DNA from 2 places in the Comamonas thiooxydans genome. Region 1 is predicted to be linked to the other one. Evidence: predicted binding sites of a transcription regulator. Region 1 holds the regulator's gene; the other holds the start of a gene.

Region 1 (3,407 bases):
TCGCCACCTACGGCAACGCCGGCTATATGCGTGAGCAGGTCTGCAAGTACATGTGTCCCTATGCACGCTTTCAGAGTGCCATGTTCGACAAGGACACCATGATCGTCAGCTACGACGCCGAACGTGGTGAAGCTCGCGGCCCGCGCAAGAAAGACGTTGACTACAAGGCGCAGGGCCTGGGGGACTGCATAGATTGCAAGCTTTGCGTTCAGGTCTGTCCCGTGGGCATCGATATCCGCAAAGGGCTGCAGTACGAGTGCATCGGCTGCGGTCTGTGCATCGATGCCTGCAACTCCGTGATGGACAAGATGGAGTATCCGCGTGGCCTGATCCGATTGACCACTCAGAATGCCGTGGCGAAGGCGTGGAAGCAGGTGCAGATGATTCGCCGCATTTTCCGTCCGCGTGTGCTGATCTACTCAGCCGTGCTGGTGGCCCTCAGCGCTGCCATGATCGCCAGTCTGGTGCTGCGCGAGCCGCTCAAGGTCGACGTGATTCGCGATCGTGCTGCGCTTTCGCGCATCGTGGCGGGCGGCAAGCTGGAGAACGTCTACCGTCTGCAGATCATGAATGCCACCGAGTCCGAGCAGCGCTACCGTATCAGCGCCGTGGGCCTGGAGAATCTGGAAGTCGCATCCGAGCAGGAAGTGAGCGTTGGCCCTGCAGAGACACGCGGCATTGCAGTGCGGCTGCAGATTCCGTATGGCTCAGCAACTCCCGGCTCGCACCCCGTACACTTCAATGTGGACGCAGTGACTGCCGGAGCAGGGCGTATTTCCGAGAAGACGGTGTTCCTGGTGCCGCGTTAATGCCAGGTCTTGCCGGTTTTCGTGAGCCATCACGGAGGCCGGACAAGGGCACCGCCAATCGGCAACAATTTATGCCACCCTGCCATGTGTGCCTGGGTGGCCAGAATTTTGGAAAGAGGTTTCATCATGTCGGCAGCACAAGCCAAGGTCTCGCAAACGGCCAAGATCATCCACCCCGAGGACGGCAAGCCCTGGTGGAAGTTTGCCCATGTCTGGCTCATCATCGCCGGTCCGGTAATCGTGGTGATTGCCGGCTTTGCCACGGCATACATCGCACTGAGCAGGCCCGATCCCGTGATTGACCCTGACTACTACCGCCATGGCATGGAAATCAACCAGCGCCTGAGCGAAAGTGAAAAAAGCCTGGCCCCAGCAGTCACCGGCCGCAATCATGCGGCCACGCCAGCCAAGGACCATCCGCTGGATCGCTGAGCGCTCCGGAGCTTGCTCCTTGCTCCGCCAAGGTCGCTTTTGCGGCCTTTTTTGTTGCCGATATCAAAATCAGAGCGTGGTGCGCATGCTCCGTATAACGTTGATGTAGACGTAAATGGTTTTTTGATATTCAGATAGCGCAGGATGCTACTGAAAAGAGAGCAATTCAGGGTTTCCCGCCACGGTGCATGCCCGAAGTCCTGCATGAACGGTCACCACTGTTGTGCAAAATATGACCAAGCCCACAGCCCAAGGAGAATCAGGATGGATGCTCGACGCTGGATGTGGATTGTCTGGCCGGCCTTTCTGGCGGCGGCAATCATGGAGATGGTGGTTTTCGCCTTTGTGGATCCGCTGGATGTGCACTGGCTGGGTTCCCCCCTGGACTGGTCGCGCCAGGCCATCTATACGGTCGCTTTTTTTGCCTTCTGGGTCGTGACCCTGGTCGGAGGTGCGATGACGGTGATGCTGGGGCGCTCCGTCAGCGATCTCAATGGCGGCATCGTTTCGGAGCCTCTGCCCGAGTAACTCGCGCAGACAAAAAAGCCCGCTGTCCGCGGGCTTTGTCCTGAGAGTGTCTGCCGACTTGGTTCAGCTCTGACATTGCTGGCTGTTGACGATGCGTTTGAGCGCCTCGGTATCCAGGATGCGCAGGTGGCGCTGCTTGACTTCCACAATGCCTTCCTCTGCAAATTTGGAGAAAGTGCGGCTCACGGTCTCGAGCTTGAGGCCCAGGTAACTGCCGATTTCTTCGCGCGTCATGCGCAGCACCAGCTCCGACTTGGAAAAGCCGCGTGCCGACAGACGCTGAACCAGGTTCAGCACAAAGGCCGCCAGGCGCTCTTCGGCCCGCATGCTGCCCAGCAGCAGCATCACGCCATGCTCGCGCACGATTTCGCGGCTCATGACCTTGTGCACATGGTTCTGCAGGGCCGTGACCTCGCGCGAGAGCTGCTCCAGTTTGTCAAACGGCATGACGCAGACCTCGGCGTCTTCCAGAGCCACGGCATCACAAGTGTGGTGGTCGTTGACGATGCCGTCCAGACCAATGATTTCGCCAGCCATCTGAAAGCCTGTGACCTGATCGCGTCCGTCTTCGGTGGCCACGCTGGTCTTGAAGAAGCCGGTTCGAATGGCATACAGCGAGGTGAACTCTTCGCCATTGCGAAACAGCAGCCCGCCGCGCTTGACCTTGCGGCGCGTGGCCACAATCTCGTCAATGCGCTCCATTTGTTCATCGTCCAGGCCCATGGGCATGCACAGTTCACGCAGATTGCAGTTGGAGCAGGATGCTTTGATGGTCTGAAGATTCATGGGCTTTTAGCAACGGCGCAGACAGACACAGAGTGGAGAGTCGCGCTGGTCATTGACCTCGTGGTTGAAGATGAGATGGATCAAATTGTCGCAGCACTTGCCTTGAGGTCTCTTGATTTTCATCAAGGACAGGGTGATTGCCTTGGGGCACATTGCCTATATTCGTTCAAAAACATGCGCTTTTGCCTATTTTGGGCATGATTTTCAGGATCTGATTTCCATTGAAATATGCTCCATACAGAGTGTGGGCGCACCCTAACTCCCAGTTATGACCGCAGTCACACCTGAGTTGCTGAGCCGCTTCGATATCCCCGGCCCACGCTACACATCGTTCCCAACAGCCGACCGTTTTGTTGAGGCTTTTGGTGCAGACGACTACATACTGGCACTCAAGCAGCGCAAGACGCATTCTGGCTCGCGCGCTTTGCCCCTGTCCGTTTATGTGCATGTGCCGTTCTGTGAGTCGCTTTGCTATTACTGCGCCTGCAACAAGATCGTGACCAAGCATCATGAAAAGGCTGCCGAGTATCTGGACTACTTGAGCCGCGAGCTGGCCATGCATACCGAGCATTGCGGCAAAGGCCAGCTCGTAAGCCAGCTGCATCTGGGCGGAGGCACACCGACCTTCTTCAGCGATGCAGAGTTGCAGCAGCTGATGGTCTTGATGCGTGAGCATTTCAAGCTGGATCCCGCGGGCGAGTACTCCATCGAGGTCGATCCGCGCACCGTCAGCAACGAGCGGCTGAGAGCTCTCAAGGACATGGGGTTCAATCGACTGAGCTTTGGCGTGCAGGACTTTGATCCCGCGGTGCAGAAAGCGGTGCACCGCGAGCAGCCCGCCGAGCAAGTATT
Region 2 (3,407 bases), 910 kb from region 1:
TGGCAAGCAGTGTGCCACGATGCAGGCCCGGAGACGGCGTGGCAGATGACGGCTTTTACGTATTCCGGCCCTAGGGAAAATGCCAGTCCGTGCGGCTCGCGCTATGCTGCTCGCATCATGAAGCTGCATACCTATTTCCGTTCTTCCGCCTCTTATCGTGTGCGCATTGCGCTGCAACTCAAGGGGCTGTCCTATGACTCTGTGCCCGTGCATCTGGTGCGCGGCGAACAAAAGGCTGCGGCCTATGCCTCCCATGTGGGCGACACGCTGGTGCCTGCACTGGTGACGGACGAGGGGCACTGGCTCACGCAGTCCATGGCCATCATCGAATATCTCGATGAGACGCATGCTGAAACACCATTGCTGCCCAGAGATGCACTGGGCCGTGCCCATGTGCGCGCATTGGCGCAGATGGTGGCTTGTGAGATCCATCCGCTCAACAATCTGCGCGTGCTCAAGTATCTGGTGCATGAAATGGGTGCAAGCGATGAAGCCAAGACGGGCTGGTATGCGCACTGGGTGCGCTCCGGCCTGGAAGCTTTCGAGCGTCAACTGGCGCTGCTGGATGCCGAACGCATGGCTGATGGTTTGCCGCCCTCGGAGTTATGCTGGGGCGATGCGCCGACCCTGGCCGAATGCTGTCTGATTCCGCAGATCTTCAATGCCCAGCGCTTCAATGTGAATCTGGACGGACTTCCGCGTCTGATGGGCGTGGCGGAGCGCTGCAATGCGCTGCCGGCTTTCCAGCAGGCTCACCCTTCGGCCTGTCCGGATGCGGAGTGAAGAGGGCGCCATGAGCAAGACCTATAGGCCGGGCCCTCCGGACCTCTGGCCCGACTCCTGGTTGGTCCCTGACTGGCCGGCTCTGCCCGGCGTGCATGCCATCTGCACCTCGCGCGAGGGCGGCGTCAGTCAGGCACCCTGGGGCAGTATGAACCTGGGCGACCACGTGAGCGACAACCCCGCTCACGTGCGCCGCAACCGTGAACTGTTCAACGCGGTGCTGCAGACCCGTACCCCCGGTGCCTGCACGGCGTTCTTGCAGCAGGTGCATGGCGTGGATGTGCTGACGCTGGACGCAGGCAATGTGGCCGAGTCCAATGGTGCGGCCTTCGATGCCTGTGTGACCGATGATGCAGGCGTGGTCTGCACCGTCATGGTGGCGGACTGTCTGCCCGTGTTGCTGGCCCATGATTCGGGGCTGGTCGTGGGCGCGGCCCATGCGGGCTGGCGTGGCCTGGCCGGCATGCCTCCCGGCAGACAGCAGTCTGAGGGGCCGTTGCCGGGCGGTGTGCTGGAGATGCTTTTCGAGTCTTTTTCCCGGAAAGTGCAGGCGCAGCCATCGCTTTCAGCGGCCGATACGGAGCCGTTCCGGATTGCCGCCCGCACCCAGGCCTGGCTAGGCCCATGCATAGGTTCCGAGTCTTTCGAAGTGGGGGGCGAAGTGCGCGATATCTTCGTGGCGCATGACGCCGAGGCGGCACGACACTTTGTGCCGGTACCGGGCAGCAGCACCAAATATCTGGCCGATCTGGCGCAGCTGGCACGCCAGCGGCTTGCTGCATTGGGCATTGCTGCGATCTTCGGCAACGATGGCAGTCTGCCCTGGTGCACGGTCAGCAATGCATCACGTTTCTTCTCGCACCGGCGCGACGCCGCCCGTCTGGGCGGCAGCGGGCGGCTGGCTGCCAGTATCTGGCGCGACGCCTGAGCCTGGGCTGGGGGGCGCGTGTTCTGCAGCTAGCGCTTCCTGTTCCTGCCGGGCCTTGAGACGGCGCTTCCTGGCCGGCGTGCCCAGTATGTAGAGCACGATGGAAAGTGGCAGCAGACCATAGAGCACAAAGGTGAAAAATGCACCCAGCAGGGTGCCGCCGGGGCTGGCGGCCTCGGCGATCGTCATCATCACGACAACGTACATCCAGGCGATGGCAATGAGGTACATGGTGTTTCTGTAATGAGCCAGAAAGCATGCTGGCTCCGGGTTGCTTTGTGTCAAAACAGCTTCACAACGACAAAATGAGGCCGCTTCTTGTCGGAACTGCCTGGCACATAGGTGACAATGCCGCCGTGTGAGCCGTATTGCAGATTCCGCAAGCGTCCCCAGACCCTGAGATCGTCGGTCGCTTGCCTTGACTAGGATGTAAGCATGAATTTTGACCCGAGCTGGGGCCAGGCTGGCCAATCCATTCAACAATTCTGGCAGGAGCAGTGGAGCAAGAGCCTCCAGACGCTTCAGCAGATGCAGTCCGGTGCTCCCATGGGGCTCAGTGCCGTGCCAGGTCTGGGGGCTGCACCCAACCCTTGGGCTGGAATCATGGATGCCATGCAATCGGCCATGCCCCAGATGGCAACGGGTTCGGCTCAGGCGGTGCAGTTCGATGCGGCCAAACTGCAGGGGCTGCAGCAGGAATACCTGCAGTCGGTGCAGTCGTTGGCAGATGGCAAACAGATTCAGGCCCTGCTGGCCAAGGACAAGCGCTTCGCCAAGCCCGAATGGAGTGCCAATCCCGTTGCATCGATGGCCGCAGCCAATTACCTGCTGGGCAGTCGCATGCTGACCGGTATGGCCGAAGCGGTGCAGGGCGATGAGAAAACGCGCAATCGCGTGCGTTTTGCGGTCGAGCAATGGGTGGCGGCCATGGCCCCCAGCAATTTTCTGGCGCTGAACGCCGATGCGCTCAACAAGGTTGTTGAAACCAAGGGCGAGAGCCTGGCTCAGGGCATTGCCAATCTGCTGGCGGACATGCGCCAGGGTCATGTCTCCATGACCGACGAAAGCCTGTTCACCGTGGGCAAGAACGTGGCGACCACCGAAGGCGCAGTGGTTTTCGAGAACGAGCTGTTCCAGCTCATCGAATACAAGCCGCTGACTGCCAAGGTGTTCGAGAAGCCTTTTCTGATGGTGCCACCCTGTATCAACAAGTTCTACATTCTGGACTTGCAGCCGGACAACTCCGTCATTCGCTATGCCGTCAGTCAGGGGCATCGCACCTTTGTGGTCAGCTGGCGCAATCCCGATGAAAGCCAGGCGCACAAGAGCTGGGATGACTACATTGAAGATGGCGTGCTCAAGGCTGTGAGCACGGTTCAGGATATCTGCGAGGCGCCGCAGATCAATGTGCTGGGTTTCTGCGTGGGCGGCACCATGCTTTCCACTGCCATGGCAGTGCTGGCTGCACGCCATGCCCGTGAGCATGGACAGCCGCAAGCTGCCAAGGCCCGCAGCAGCCGCGCTGCGGCTGCAAAGACAGGCAACAAGACTGCTGCGGCCAAGGTGGAGGCCCATGTTTTTCCCGTCGCCAGCATGACACTGCTGACCACATTGATCGACTTTCGCGACACAGGCATTCTGGACATCTTCATCGATGAAAACATGGTGCGCCTGCGCGAGATGCAAATGGGCAAGG

The links. Region 1 encodes FNR, which switches genes on or off when oxygen is low (the NO sensors DNR and NnrR bind a similar motif). Its sites were predicted from a motif close to TTGATNNNNATCAA; they were not measured.
Region 2: a site for FNR is predicted at 1,983-1,996, ahead of CTR2_RS13995 (PHA/PHB synthase family protein). Genes of this name have one in related genera too.

The regions. Positions count from the first base shown of each region.
Region 1 is NZ_AP026738.1:2,146,430-2,149,836, forward strand. It holds gene ccoG (cytochrome c oxidase accessory protein CcoG) at 1-809, shown strand, start outside; gene CTR2_RS09865 (FixH family protein) at 936-1,241, shown strand; gene CTR2_RS09870 (hypothetical protein) at 1,506-1,769, shown strand; gene fnr (fumarate/nitrate reduction transcriptional regulator Fnr) at 1,833-2,555, opposite strand; gene hemN (oxygen-independent coproporphyrinogen III oxidase) at 2,824-3,407, shown strand, end outside.
Region 2 is NZ_AP026738.1:3,055,424-3,058,830, reverse strand. It holds gene maiA (maleylacetoacetate isomerase) at 118-783, shown strand; gene CTR2_RS14005 (purine nucleoside phosphorylase YfiH/LACC1 family protein) at 794-1,711, shown strand; gene CTR2_RS14000 (hypothetical protein) at 1,628-1,942, opposite strand; gene CTR2_RS13995 (PHA/PHB synthase family protein) at 2,147-3,407, shown strand, end outside.